3 regions of the Pseudomonas sp. LBUM1676 genome follow, and region 2 is predicted to be linked to each of the others. Evidence: riboswitches for the same ligand, from Rfam matches in the RefSeq annotation. Region 2 holds a riboswitch; each other region holds the start of a gene.
The links. Region 2 has a riboswitch for cobalamin ahead of cobW (cobalamin biosynthesis protein CobW). Riboswitches for the same ligand answer to the same signal wherever they lie in the genome.
Positions count from the first base shown of each region.

Region 1: linked by a shared signal. The riboswitch ahead of ACA041_RS11740 (ABC transporter substrate-binding protein) and the one ahead of cobW (cobalamin biosynthesis protein CobW) in region 2 are both predicted to bind cobalamin.
Region 3: linked by a shared signal. The riboswitch ahead of cobO (cob(I)yrinic acid a,c-diamide adenosyltransferase) and the one ahead of cobW (cobalamin biosynthesis protein CobW) in region 2 are both predicted to bind cobalamin.

Region 1 is NZ_CP166777.1:2,488,047-2,492,428, reverse strand. It holds gene ACA041_RS11750 (TonB-dependent siderophore receptor) at 1-1,231, shown strand, start outside; gene ACA041_RS11745 (alpha/beta fold hydrolase) at 1,265-2,173, opposite strand; cobalamin riboswitch at 2,555-2,750, shown strand; gene ACA041_RS11740 (ABC transporter substrate-binding protein) at 2,892-3,905, shown strand; gene ACA041_RS11735 (FecCD family ABC transporter permease) at 3,914-4,382, shown strand, end outside.
Region 2 is NZ_CP166777.1:3,827,435-3,831,816, reverse strand. It holds gene ACA041_RS17695 (CbtA family protein) at 1-377, opposite strand, end outside; gene ACA041_RS17690 (CbtB domain-containing protein) at 389-592, opposite strand; cobalamin riboswitch at 714-941, opposite strand; cobalamin riboswitch at 1,155-1,368, shown strand; gene cobW (cobalamin biosynthesis protein CobW) at 1,468-2,535, shown strand; gene cobN (cobaltochelatase subunit CobN) at 2,539-4,382, shown strand, end outside.
Region 3 is NZ_CP166777.1:4,952,241-4,956,622, forward strand. It holds gene cbiB (adenosylcobinamide-phosphate synthase CbiB) at 1-622, opposite strand, end outside; gene bluB (5,6-dimethylbenzimidazole synthase) at 619-1,269, opposite strand; gene ACA041_RS22790 (cobyrinic acid a,c-diamide synthase CobB) at 1,266-2,666, opposite strand; gene cobO (cob(I)yrinic acid a,c-diamide adenosyltransferase) at 2,663-3,274, opposite strand; cobalamin riboswitch at 3,356-3,589, opposite strand; gene ACA041_RS22800 (PQQ-dependent sugar dehydrogenase) at 3,891-4,382, shown strand, end outside.

The DNA.
Region 1 (4,382 bases), 1.3 Mb from region 2:
CCGGGTGGTGATCGATGACTACAGCTCGTTCGCCTGGGGTTGCTACGGTTCCGCCAGTTGCGCCAGCGCCGCGGTGCCCAATTACTTCAGCCCCGAGGGCGACTACGACATCTACGACTTCCGCAGCCCTGACGATACCCGCCGCAATGACGAGGTACAGGCTGCCTTCACTGGCGCCTTCGACACCGCTGGCCTCGGTCACGAACTGAGCGTAGGCACCAGCGCGTTTCGCCGCGTGGTGGATAAACGCGACATCATCAACGTGATGATCGGCAGCGCCAATATCGATAGCGAACCAGCAGATTTCGCACGCTACGACGGTCCGCTCAACGACGCCTATCGACGCCTGGACAGCCGCCAGTACGGGCTGTTCTTCAATGACCGGATCAGCTTCAACGAACAATGGCAGACCGTGCTCGGCGGGCGCGAAGTGCGCCTGGATGAAGAGACCTTCGACAGCCAGGGCGAGACCACCCGGCACACCCAACGCTATGTGTTCCTGCCCCAGGCCGCGCTGATCTACAAGCCGCTGCACAACCTGGCGCTGTACACCCGCTACAGCAAGGGCCTGTCCCTGGGTGGCGAAGCGGCGTGGTTCACCACCAACGCCTTTGAAATCCTCGCGCCAACCGTGTCCCGGCAGATCGAGGCGGGCATCAAGTACGACTGGCAGCGCATCAGCCTGGCCGCGGCGCTGTTCCAGATCCGCCAGGCGTACCAGTACTCCCGGCCCAATGACGACGGCACCTTCACTTTCACCCAGCAGGGCGAACAGAAGAACACCGGACTGGAACTCTCGGCCAATGGCTGGGCCAGCCAGCGCCTGCAGATCGCCGCCAGTGTCGCGGCGATCCGCGCCCGGGTCAGCGACAGCGGCACGCCGGCCTATGAAGGTCATCAGGCAATCAATGTGCCGACGCTGCGCGCCAGCCTCCAGGGCGACTACGCCCTGCCCGGGTTCGATGGCCTGGGCCTGCTCGGCGGGGTGCAATACAGCGCCAGCAAATATGCCAGTCGCCAAGGCGGGGTAGAGACCGGTGCCTACGCCATTTTCAATCTCGGCAGCCGCTACAGCACCCGCATCGACGGTTACGACACGGTGTTCCGCCTGACCGTGGACAACCTGTTCGACAAGCGATACTGGCGTGATGCCGGCGAATACATGGGCGACGGCTACCTGTTCCAGGGCGCGCCCCTGACGGCCCGGTTGAGCGCCTCGATCAACTTCTGATGGTTGCGCCATAGCCTCTCACTGATCCTGCCCCTATCGCTGCCCTATCGCTGCCTTCTCCATGCAGTACGGCATCGCTGAGGAACCATTGCCCATCACCTGACCCCGCGTCGCCGACCCTGGCTGCAGAAAACCGAGCAAGGCCTGTCGGGTTTCCTGCCAGGCTGCCGGGTGTTCCATATCGAGGAAGTGCCCGGCGTTCGTGACGGTATGGAACCGGGACTGAGGGGCATGATTGGCGAACAGCCGGGCGTCTTGCGCCGAGGTGTATTCATCCCATTCGCCGTTGACAAACAGCAGCGGGATTTCGATCGCATCGGCACAGGCGACGTAGCAGTGGGTGTCCTGGGTCAGCACCTCGTGCACATGGAAATGCATCTGCCGGTATTCATGCTCCGCCAGGCTGCTGACATGGCGGTGATTAAAGCGTTTGAACAGCGAGGGCAGGTGCTTGCCAATCGTCCCGTTGATCAAGCGCCCGACATTGAGACGATCGCAGGCCTGGAGCACGTGCAGGCCGCGTTCCAGGTAATCGCGCATGGGCGTATTGATGCGCGCCGCGAAAGAACTGATAACCGCCCTCTCGATTCGTTGTGGCCGCTGGGCCAGCGCCACCAGGGTCGCCGCGCCGCCCCAGGAAAAGGACAGCACATGGTGCACACAAAAGTGCTCGATCAATTCCAGCAGAATCGCGGCCTCGTCTTCCTTACGGATCGGTTGGCCATGGAGGTTGTGTCGTTTCGACTGACCGGCATAGGGTTGATCGTAGAGGACCACATTGAATTGCGGCTGCAGGTAACGCACCGTCTGGGCAAAGGATGCGGTCGTTGCCAGCGAGCCGTTGACCAGAATGATGGTCTTGTCAGCGGCGGGGTTGAGATAGTGTTCGGTATAAATCTTGTATTTATCGCAAATCTCGACGATGGCGGTTTTCGGCATCATGTCATTTTCTTCCTTGAACCCATTGGACTGAGCGCACAGCGTGAGGGATGTCCACAGGACCCTATCGACACAGCAGTACGGGTGGAGCCGACAGCGAAGTGCCAGGTAAATACATTAAAAGCTCAAGGTGGTTTTCCAACGTCAACGCATAGGCCTCCTGGGGTTTAACCTGGCATCACGAGCAAGCGGCGACAGCGCGAGCGTGTTACGCAGGGCTCTGTGACCGATGAGTCACTGACTGACCAGAGGTTCAGAGTTAAGCAGGAATTTCCCGGTCTGCAAGCATGTGCAGCGCTTTGGTGCTGATTTACCTTCAACGCGCACCTGCACCCTGGAATCGGCACACGGGAAAAAATACTGGACCGTTAATCGCCATGATCGACTACCATGCCGGCCGCCGGTTTCCACATGGGATTAATAGGGAATCCGAGATGCCTGACACGGCATCAATCGGAACTGCCCCCGCAACTGTAGGTGCTGAGCCTGCTCCTGAACTGCCACTGGGATCGCTCCCGGGAAGGCTGGAGCCAGGCGACGACGCATCAGTCAGGAGACCTGCCGGCCAAGCAAATCACTAACCGGCGGGGTGTCCGGGAAGGACATCCTTGCGCCGTGCGTCACCTGCAGTGATCGCCACGCCATTGCTTTAACGGCAGCGTTCGATGATGTGTTTCCAGTCCGTGCCCCTGCTCCGAGTACGGTCAACTGGAGATCGCGCATGCTGCTGTCACGCCTCGTCACCCTCGTCACCGCCCTGGGTCTGTCCACCCTCGCCCATGCGACCCCGACCCACTATCCCCTGACTGTCGAGAACTGCGGCAGCACGCTGACCTTCGAGCAGGCACCGAGCCGAGCCGTGACCATCGGCCAGGCCGGCACCGAAATGCTCTACGCCATGGGGCTGGGCAACACGCTGGTCGGCACGTCACTGTGGTTCAACGATGTGCTGGCCAGGTACAAGACGGAGAACGAGCGGATCCAGCGCCTGGCCGATAACGAGCCGAGTTTCGAGGTGGTGATCGGCAAACGACCGCAGCTGGTGGCGGTGGAACTGGAGTGGATGGTCGGCCCGCAAGGCGTGGTCGGTACCCGCGAGCAGTTTCACGAGCTGAAGATCCCCACCTACCTGATGCCCTCCGACTGCGAAGCCAAGGACAATCTGGTCGGCGCCGACGGCACCCGGCTGGAGGCGTTTCGCATCGACAGTATTTACAAAAGCATCAGCCAGTTGGCGGCGATCTTCGATGTGCAGGACCGTGGCCAGCAGTTGAACGACGAGCTCAAGGCCAGCCTGGCCAAGTCGATCGACCTGGTGCAGAACAAGAACCTGAAGCACACCAGCGCGCTGTTCTGGTTCTCCAGCGCCACTCTGGATATCGACCCTTACGTCGCCGGGCACAAGGGCGTTCCCGACTTCATGCTCAACACCCTGGGCGTGCGCAACGTGGTGCAATCGGACGAAGAATGGCCGACCGTGGGCTGGGAAACCATCGCCAAGGCCAACCCGACTTTCCTCGTCATCGCGCGCATGGATCGGCGGCGCTTCCCTGCCGACGATCATCTGAAGAAGCTGGAATTCCTGCGCAGCGACCCGGTGACCCGTAACATGGACGCGGTGAAAAACAACCGCATCATCATCCTCGACGCCATGGCCATGCAGGCCAGCACCCGCATGTTCGACGGCCTTGAAACCCTGGCAACGGCCATCAACGGCTACGACCTGCCGCAATGACCGGGACGCTGATTCGCACGTTGCTGGCCGCGGTGACCCTGCTGCTGGCCGTCATTGCCGGTGTGGCCATTGGTGAAACGGCCATCGATCCGGGCGTGGTGTTCCAGGTGCTGGCCAACAAACTGTGGGCTGCCGGTCATGTCCTCGACCCGATCGACGAAGGCATCGTCTGGAATTACCGCCTGACCCGCGCCCTGGTGGCGGCGGCCTGCGGTGCGGGCCTGGCCACTTGCGGGGTGATCCTGCAATCACTGTTGCGCAACCCGCTGGCCGATCCCTACCTGCTCGGCATCTCTGCCGGCGCCTCGACCGGCGCGGTGCTGGTGGCGTTGCTGGGGCTGGGGGCGGGTCTGATTTCGCTGTCGGTCGGAGCCTTTGCCGGGGCTGTTGCCGCCTTCGCCGTGGTGGTGTTGCTGGCCCGTGCCAGCGGCTCGCCCGGTGGCACCTCGCAGATCATTCTCGCGGGGATTGCCGGGT
Region 2 (4,382 bases):
CCGAGGGTCGGCGCGAGCACGAAGGTCGCGTAACCGGCCAGACCCCACAGCAGGCCCTGTGAAGTCCTGGTCGGCGCGCGCAAGGTATAGAGACCGGCAAGCATCAGGGCGAAACCTACGGCCACCACCAGGTTGCCGCCGGTGGTCGACAGCACGCGCTGCCAGCCGTCTTCCGGCTCCCAGGCTTCGGCGTCGTGGGAGTGAGCGACGACAGCACCGGCGGCGTGCTCGTGAATTTCAACAGCGGCCGGCTCGGATTTTTCGTAGGTTTCCGCCTGCAGAATCAGTGGCGACACCCAGAAGCTTTGCAGCAGCGTCAGCAGCAGGGCAGCCAGCAGCCCGGTGAAACCTGCGGTTTGCGCGATACGCTTGATCATGTCGGCAGGTCTCAATGGCACGGGAACGCGGAGCTGTGACGGGTATCGTGGGCGGCATTGTGCACCGCTTCGATGTGCGAGAAACCGGCAAAATAGACCAGGCACGCGCCAAGGATCGACGCACAGGCGGCGGCGGTCAGGCGTTGGGTCAGGGTCGTGGTGGAGCTGGCGGTGCTCTTATCGGTGTTGCTGCCGGTGCTGCTGATGATCGACATGGCGCTTCCCTCTGGTCTGTCAGCGGGTGAATAGAGCGCATGGAAGATCCCTGCGGGCACGGGCACGCAGAGGTTCAAACAGCGCCCGCCCACCGCGGGTTTGTTATTCAGTGAGCGTGACGCTCACCTGATGTTGCGGGCCGGTCTCCGGGCTCGCGAGGGGCGCTGGCTTTCGCCTGGACCTGCAAGAATCACCTTCCCATGCCGTACGGCTGGCACAGTGGATCTGATTCTTCGCTCGCTTACCGTTGCGGGGGCAGCACCGGACTGACATGGCTTGGAGTAAAGCACATGATTCACCGGTTTCCCGTTTCACCCTGTGAAGGGCACCCGTAACAAGGCGTGTAGGAGAGCATGGGCGGGGGTTGGGCGTCAATTGGCATGGGTTCTCAACTTGACACCGGGGTGACTGCTTCGCGGGCAAGCCTCGCTCCTACAGAACATAGTCGCCCACAATGTATGTGATCGGCGCTATTGCTGTAGGAGCGAGGCTTGCCCGCGAAGGCGTCCTGTCTGTCTCCACAGATCTCTGCGCGGACATTGACCCGCCCCAAGACCATGCGTAGCCTTGCGCATTCGAGGTTCTTCGGCGTCTGCCGAAGCTAAGAAGGGAACGCGGTCGATGCCGCGGCTGCCCCCGCAACTGTGAACGGTGATGTTTCGCTGCCACGCCACTGCAAACCCTGTGCAACGGGTTCGCGGGAAGGCGCAGCGAACGCCAGTCGAACGACTGGCACACCGTCAGCCAGGAGACCTGCCTCGATACAGATTCTCACTACAACCGGGCGGGGTGATCCGGTGGCGGAACTCTTGCGCGCGCACCTGTCGCAGCGATTGTCGTCCCGTATGCCCGCCACCTTGCCAAAGGGCATCCGATGAAAACACTGGCCAAACTCCCCGTCACCATCGTTACCGGCTTCCTCGGCTCGGGCAAGACCACCTTGCTGCGGCACATGCTCGACAACGCTCAGGGTCGTCGCATCGCGGTGATCGTCAATGAGTTCGGCGAGCTGGGCATCGACGGCGAAATCCTTAAGCAGTGCTCCATCGGCTGCACCGAGGAAGAAGCCAACGGCCGCGTCTACGAACTGGCCAACGGCTGCCTGTGCTGCACCGTGCAGGAAGAATTCTTCCCGGTGATGCGCGAACTGGTGGCCCGCCGCGGTGACCTCGATCACATTCTCATCGAAACCTCGGGCCTGGCCCTGCCAAAACCGCTGGTGCAAGCCTTCCAGTGGCCGGAAATCCGCAGCGCCTGCACCGTCGACGCCGTCATCACCGTGGTTGACAGCCCGGCCGTTGCCGCCGGCACCTTCGCCGCGTTCCCGGATCAGGTCGATGCCCAGCGCAAACTCGACCCGAACCTGGACCACGAATCGCCGCTGCACGAACTGTTCGCCGATCAACTGGCCAGCGCCGACCTGGTGATCCTCAACAAGGCCGACCTGATCAGCCCTGAAGACCTGGCCCGTGTGCGCCTGGAAGTCGCCGAAGAACTGCCGCCGGCGGTGAAAGTCATCGAAGCCAGCAGCGGTCGTTTGCCCCTGGAGGTGCTGATCGGTCTCGGCGCCGGCTCCGAAGAGCATATCGACCGCCGTCACAGCCATCACGATCACCACCATGAAGGCGAGGACGACCACGACCACGACCACGACGCCTTCGACTCGATCTCCATCGAACTGCCGCAAGCCGACGAAAGCCTGCTGCTGGATGCCCTGACCCAACTGGTAGTCCAGCATGGCATCCTGCGCGTCAAAGGCTTCGCAGCGATCCCGAACAAGCCGATGCGCCTGCTGATCCAGGGCGTGGGGACTCGATTCGACAAACATTTCGACCGTCAGTGGGGTGTCGATGAAGCGCGCACCACGCGTCTGGTGTTGATCGGCCAGGAACTGGATGCCGCCTTGCTCGAAGCGCAATTGCGCGCCGCGCTCAGCGTTTAAGCCATGCACCTGCTCAGGACCCAGCCCGGCGGTTTCGTGTCGGATGACAACATTGCCGACCTTGGACAAACCCCCGCCGAGCTGGTGATCCTGTGCAGCGGCGACTCCAGCCTGGCGCTGCTCGCCGAAGCGGCGCAGCAGTTACCCGACGATTACCCGAGCGTGCGCCTGGCCAACCCGATGCAGGTGCAGAATCACGCCTCGGTCGACCTGTATGTCGACCAGGTGCTGCGTCATGCCAAGGTCATCCTGATTTCATTGCATGGCGGCATCGCCTATTGGCGTTACGGCGTCGAGCAGTTGGTGGCACTGTCCGAGCGCGGTGTGCAACTGATCCTGGTGCCGGGCGACGATCGTCCGGATCCGGAACTCAGCGACTTGAGCACCGTGGTTGCCGAGGACCGCGACCGGCTTTGGCATTACCTTCGCCAGGGCGGCATGGCCAATGCCCTCGACCTGTTCCGCTGCCTGGCCAATCGTTGGCTGGATCGCGATTACGCCTGGGCCGAGCCGCAAATCCTGCCGCGCACCGCGATTTACCACCCGCAACATAGCCCCGCAGCCCTGAAAGACTGGCAAGCCGACTGGCAGATCGACCAGCCGGTGGCGGCGGTGCTGTTTTACCGCTCGCATCTGCAGGCGGCGAATACCGCTTTCATCGATGTTTTCTGCCAGCGTCTGCAGGCGGCGGGCCTTAACCCGTTGCCGATAGCCGTGGCCAGCCTGAAAGAGCCCGGCTGCCTGACCGTGGTCGAATACCTGCTGGATGAAGTCGCGGCCTGCGTGATTCTCAACACCACCGGTTTCGCTCAGTCCAGCCCCGAAGCACCGCATTTGCGACCGTTTCGCCGCAACATTCCCGTGATCCAGGCGATCTGCGCGCAAGACAACGAACCCGGTTGGCGCGCCAGCGAACAGGGCCTGGGGCCGCGGGATCTGGCGATGCACATCGCGCTGCCGGAACTGGACGGGCGAATCATCAGCCGACCGATCAGCTTCAAGGACCTGGCCTGGCGCAGTGAGCGCAGTCAGTCGGACGTGGTGTGTTATCGCGCGCAACCTGAACGCATGGATTTCGTCGCTGAACTGGCCCGGCGCTGGATTGATCTGGCGCGGGTGCCCAACGCTGAAAAACGCATCGCCCTGATCCTGGCCAACTACCCGACCCGCGATGGTCGCATCGGCAACGGTGTCGGCCTCGACACACCCGCCGCGGCGCTGAACATCCTGCGTGCGCTGCAGGGCGAAGGGTACCCGCTGCCTGCCGGGTTGCCCGACAGTGGCACCGCGTTGATCCAGCAATTGCTCGGCGGCGTCAGCAATGACCTCGACACCCTTGACCAGCGTCCTTGCCAGCAAAGTCTGGCGCTCGACGACTATCAACTGATGTTCGATGCGCTCCCCGAAGCCAACCGCCAGGCGGTGCTGGAACGCTGGGGCAGCCCCGAAAGCGATCCGATGTTCCGCGGCGGGCGGATGATGATTGCCGGGCTGCGTTTGGGCCTGACCTTCGTCGGCATCCAACCGGCCCGGGGTTATCAGGTCGACCCGAGTGCGGTCTATCACGACCCGGATCTGGTGCCGCCTCACGCCTATCTCGCGTTCTATTTCTGGCTGCGCAACACCTACGGCGCCCACGGCGTGATTCACGTCGGCAAGCACGGCAACCTCGAATGGCTGCCGGGCAAGGGTGTCGGCCTGTCGGAACATTGCTGGCCGGATGCACTGCTCGGGCCGTTGCCGAATATTTACCCGTTTATCGTCAATGACCCGGGCGAGGGCGCCCAGGCCAAGCGCCGCACCCAAGCGGTGATTATCGACCACCTGATGCCGCCGCTGACCCGTGC
Region 3 (4,382 bases), 1.1 Mb from region 2:
TCAACGCCACCAGGCGTGCCGGAATGTAGTTGAGCACGTCATCGATCTTTGCCGCGGCCCAGCCGAACCGTTCGAAGCGTTCGTTGCGGTAACCCCACATGGCATCGAGGGTGTTGCTCAGGCGATAGAGCACCACCCCAGGTGCCCCCGCCACAGCGAACCAGAACAGCGCGGCAAATACCGCGTCGCTGCCGTTTTCCAGCACCGACTCGGTGGCGGCGCGGGCGACTTCGGTTTTATCCAGTTCGCTGGTCTGACGGCTGACCAGATAACCCACGCGTTTGCGGGCTTCTTCAATATCATCGCTGCGCAGGGCCTTGGCCACGGGCTCGACGTGTTCCCCGAGGCTGCGCATGCCGAGGGCACAATAGAGCGCGAGGATCTCGACGATCCAGCCGACATAAGGCGCCCAGGAAAACGCCGTGGCCAGCAAGGTCAGCGGCACGACCGCGATCACCCACGCGGTGACACCGTGACTGCGCCAGCCGCGACCTTCGCCATTGAAACGTTGCTCGATGCGGTCGGCAAAACGGCCGAACGCCACCAGCGGATGCCAGCGCCTGGGTTCACCCAGTAGCGCGTCCAGCGCAACCGCGGCGACACTCAACAACGCCACACTCATTGACTCACTCCCCAATAATTTTCATACAGCAATTCACCCAGCGGACGCGCCTGCGCCCAGCCTTCGAGTGCCAGCATCGGTGCCGGGTAGAATTCCTTCACCGGGCCCAGGCACAGCACGGCCAGCGGCTTGGCGCCGGCGGGCATCTGCAGCAAGTCGGCCAGGGCCTGCGGCTCGAACAACGAAACCCAGCCCATGCCCAGCCCTTCGGCACGGGAGGCCAGCCACAGGTTCTGGATCGCACAGGACAAGGACGCCATGTCCATTTCCGGCAAGGTGCGGCGGCCGAAGATGTGGCGCTCGCGATCATCCATCAGCGCGGCGACCAGCACTTCGGCGCAGTCGCTGATGCCTTCGACCTTGAGTTTCATGAATTCGTCGCTGCGCTCGCCGAGGGCTTCGGCGGTGCGGATTCGCTCCTCTTCCACCAACTGCTGGATCTTGCCGCGCAGGCTGCGGTCGCTGATGCGCAGGAAGCGCCAGGGCTGCATCAGGCCCACGCTCGGGGCCTGATGCGCGGCTTCGAGCAGGCGTCGCAATAATTCGGGCTCGACGGTGCCGCCGCTGAAGTGGCGCATGTCGCGGCGTTCGGCGATGGCTCGATAAATCGCTTCGCGTTCGGCCTTGGAAAATGCGTTATCGGTCATGGCCTCTTCGCGAGCAGGCTCGCTCCCACATTTGAAGGTGTGCGGCCAGAAGAAATGCGATCCCCTGTGGGAGCGAGCCTGCTCGCGAAGGCAGCCTTACGGTCAGGCGCAAACAACGCGGCAACCGCCAATGGATTCGACGGAAAATAAAAATGCACATAAGAGGCCGTCATCCGCCCCTGACGATAAACCGCCTCCGCCCCACGCCCGCCATTCGGGCTCAGCCCACGGGCAATCGGCTCAAGCCCGGTAGTGGTCAGCGAATGATGATAGGTGTGCCCGCGCAACAAACCTTCCGGCAGCTCCACCGTTTGCAACGCCAATGCAGCCAGACGCTTCTGCATCACCGCATCCCCGGGCAGCAAACCGACCAATTCGGCACGAGTGCCCTCGACATCGGTCAGCGAATCGAGCAGATACAGCATGCCGCCACACTCGGCCAATAATGGTTTGCCGGCCGCATGGTGCGCGCGAATCCCATCGAGCATCGATGTGTTCTTTGCCAGCGCCACATGGTGCAATTCCGGATAGCCTCCCGGCAGGTAAAGACTGTCCGCTTCCGGCAACCCGGCGTCACGGATCGGCGAGAAAAACAGCAGCTCGGCGCCCATGGCCCGCAGCAGGTCCAGGCTCGCGCCATAGGTGAAGGCAAAGGCTTCGTCACGGGCCACGGCGATGCGCACGCCAGCCAACAAGGGTTCGGCGGCGATCACTTCAGGAGCGGCGAATGCCACGGGCGGCGGCAGCGCAACATCGCAACTGTTGGCCAGTGATTCGGCTGCCGCGTCGAGACGCAGATCCAGATCATTGAGCTCGCTGGCCTGAACCAGCCCCAAGTGCCGACTCGGCAATTCGATCCCGGTTTCCCGGGACAAGGCGCCATACCAGCGCAGGCCTTCCGTCAGGCTGCCTTCGAGCAATTGCGCATGGCGCAATGTGCCCACGCGGTTAGCCAGGACACCGGCAAACGGCAAGTCCGGCTGATAGCGCGCCAGCCCCAGGGCCAGTGCGCCAAAGGTCTGGGCCATCGCGGTACCATCGATCACACCCAGCACCGGCACACCGAAGTGCCGCGCCAGATCGGCGCTGGACGGCGTACCATCGAACAGCCCCATCACGCCCTCGATCAGGATCAGGTCGGCAACAGCTGCGGCTTCCCACAACAGTCGGCGACTTTCCTGTTCGCCGACCATCCACATGTCCAGTTGATACACCGGCGCACCACTGGCGCGCTCGAGAATCATCGGGTCGAGAAAATCCGGGCCGCACTTGAAGACCCGCACCTTGCGCCCCTGATTACGATGCAAGCGGGCCAGCGCGGCGGTGACGGTGGTCTTGCCCTGGCCGGAGGCCGGCGCGGCAATCAATACCGCCGGGCAATAACGTAGTTGCGTCACAGCTCGACGCCTTTTTGTGCCTTGATACCGGCCTGGAACGCGTGCTTGATCACACCCATTTCGGTGACGGTGTCGGCCAGTTCGATCATCTCCGGCTTGGCGCCTCGACCGGTGACCACCACGTGCTGCATCGGCGGACGCGCCTGCAAATCACTGAGCACCTGATCCAGATCGAGATAACCGTGCTTGAGGGCGATGTTCAATTCATCGAGCACCACCAGACCGATGGACGGATCGCTCAACAGTTCGCGGGAGACTGCCCAGGCGGCTTCGGCGGCAGCGATATCACGCTGGCGATCCTGGGTTTCCCAGGTGAAGCCCTCCCCCATCACATGAAACCGCACCTGTTCCGGGAAGCGGCGGAAGAACAGTTCTTCGCCGGTGCTGTTGCGACCCTTGATGAACTGCACCACGCCACACTGCATGCCATGGCCCAGGGAGCGGGCGAGCATGCCAAAAGCCGAGCTGCTCTTGCCTTTGCCGTTGCCGGTCAACACCAGCAGCAGGCCGCATTCGTTCGGGGAATTGGCGATGCGTTCATCGATCACGGCTTTTTTGCGCAGCATGCGCGCCAGGTGACGTTCGTCACGATCGGGAGTATCAGTCATGGGGGAGCTCTCCGTTGGGGCTGGATAACGGCGGGCAGGCACAAGAATAGACGGCAAGAAGCCTGGCATCGCCCACCGTGATGCCGCTGGATGGATCAGGCCGGTCTCCGGGCTCATGAGCGGCGCTGGCCTGACTGCGCGCCTTCCCATGTCGATAATCAACACAGTGGCTCAATGCACAGCCTTTACTCATTTACCGTTGCGGGGGCAGCGTCGGGATCATGACTCTTCGTCGCTTGAAGAGCATCACTCACCGACTTCCCTGTTTCACTCTGTCGGCCATGGCCACAGAGCACCTGAAACAAGCCGCGAAGGTTAGAGGGTTGGGGGTGGAGCGTCAATTGAAGACGGGGCCTGCTCAAGCAATTCAGTGCCGTCGATCAATTATCTGACGCCAATCCAGAACTGCAGGACATGGTCGACGACCTGCAAAAGGAAAACAGCTGCGCCGTGGCCTGGTATTTCCCCTACGCCTAGCGCAAGTTGCGCAACGAAGGCGGCCACTATCACCCCGGCACCGTCGTCCTGTTCAAGGAAGCCCGCGGCTGACCGGTTGAACCATCGCACCTGCAAGCTTCTCTATGATTGTATCTACGCATTCATAGGGAAGATCAGCATGCGCAAGCCCCAGCTCGTTCTCGTCATCGCGCTCGCCGGAGGGCTCGCCGCCTGCGGTGAAACCTCCAGCCTGCAAGTCATGGACGGCACCGGACCGCAGCCCAAGCTGCCAGAACCGAACAAGACCCTGATCCCGACGGTGAACATTGCCCCGGCGATCGGCTGGCCGGACGGTGCGAAACCAACCGCTGCGACCGGAACCCAGGTCGCCGCCTTCGCCGAAGGTCTCGATCACCCGCGCTGGCTTTATGTATTGCCCAACGGCGACGTGCTGGTCGCCGAAACCAATGCGCCACCCAAACCCGATGACGGCAAAGGCATCAAAGGCTGGGTCATGAAGAAAGTCATGGGCCGGGCCGGTGCAGGGGTACCCAGCCCGAACCGCATCACACTGTTGCGAGACAAGGACCACGACGGCATCGCCGAAACCCGCACGGTGTTTCTGGAAAACCTGAACTCGCCGTTCGGCATGACGCTGGTCGGTAATGAT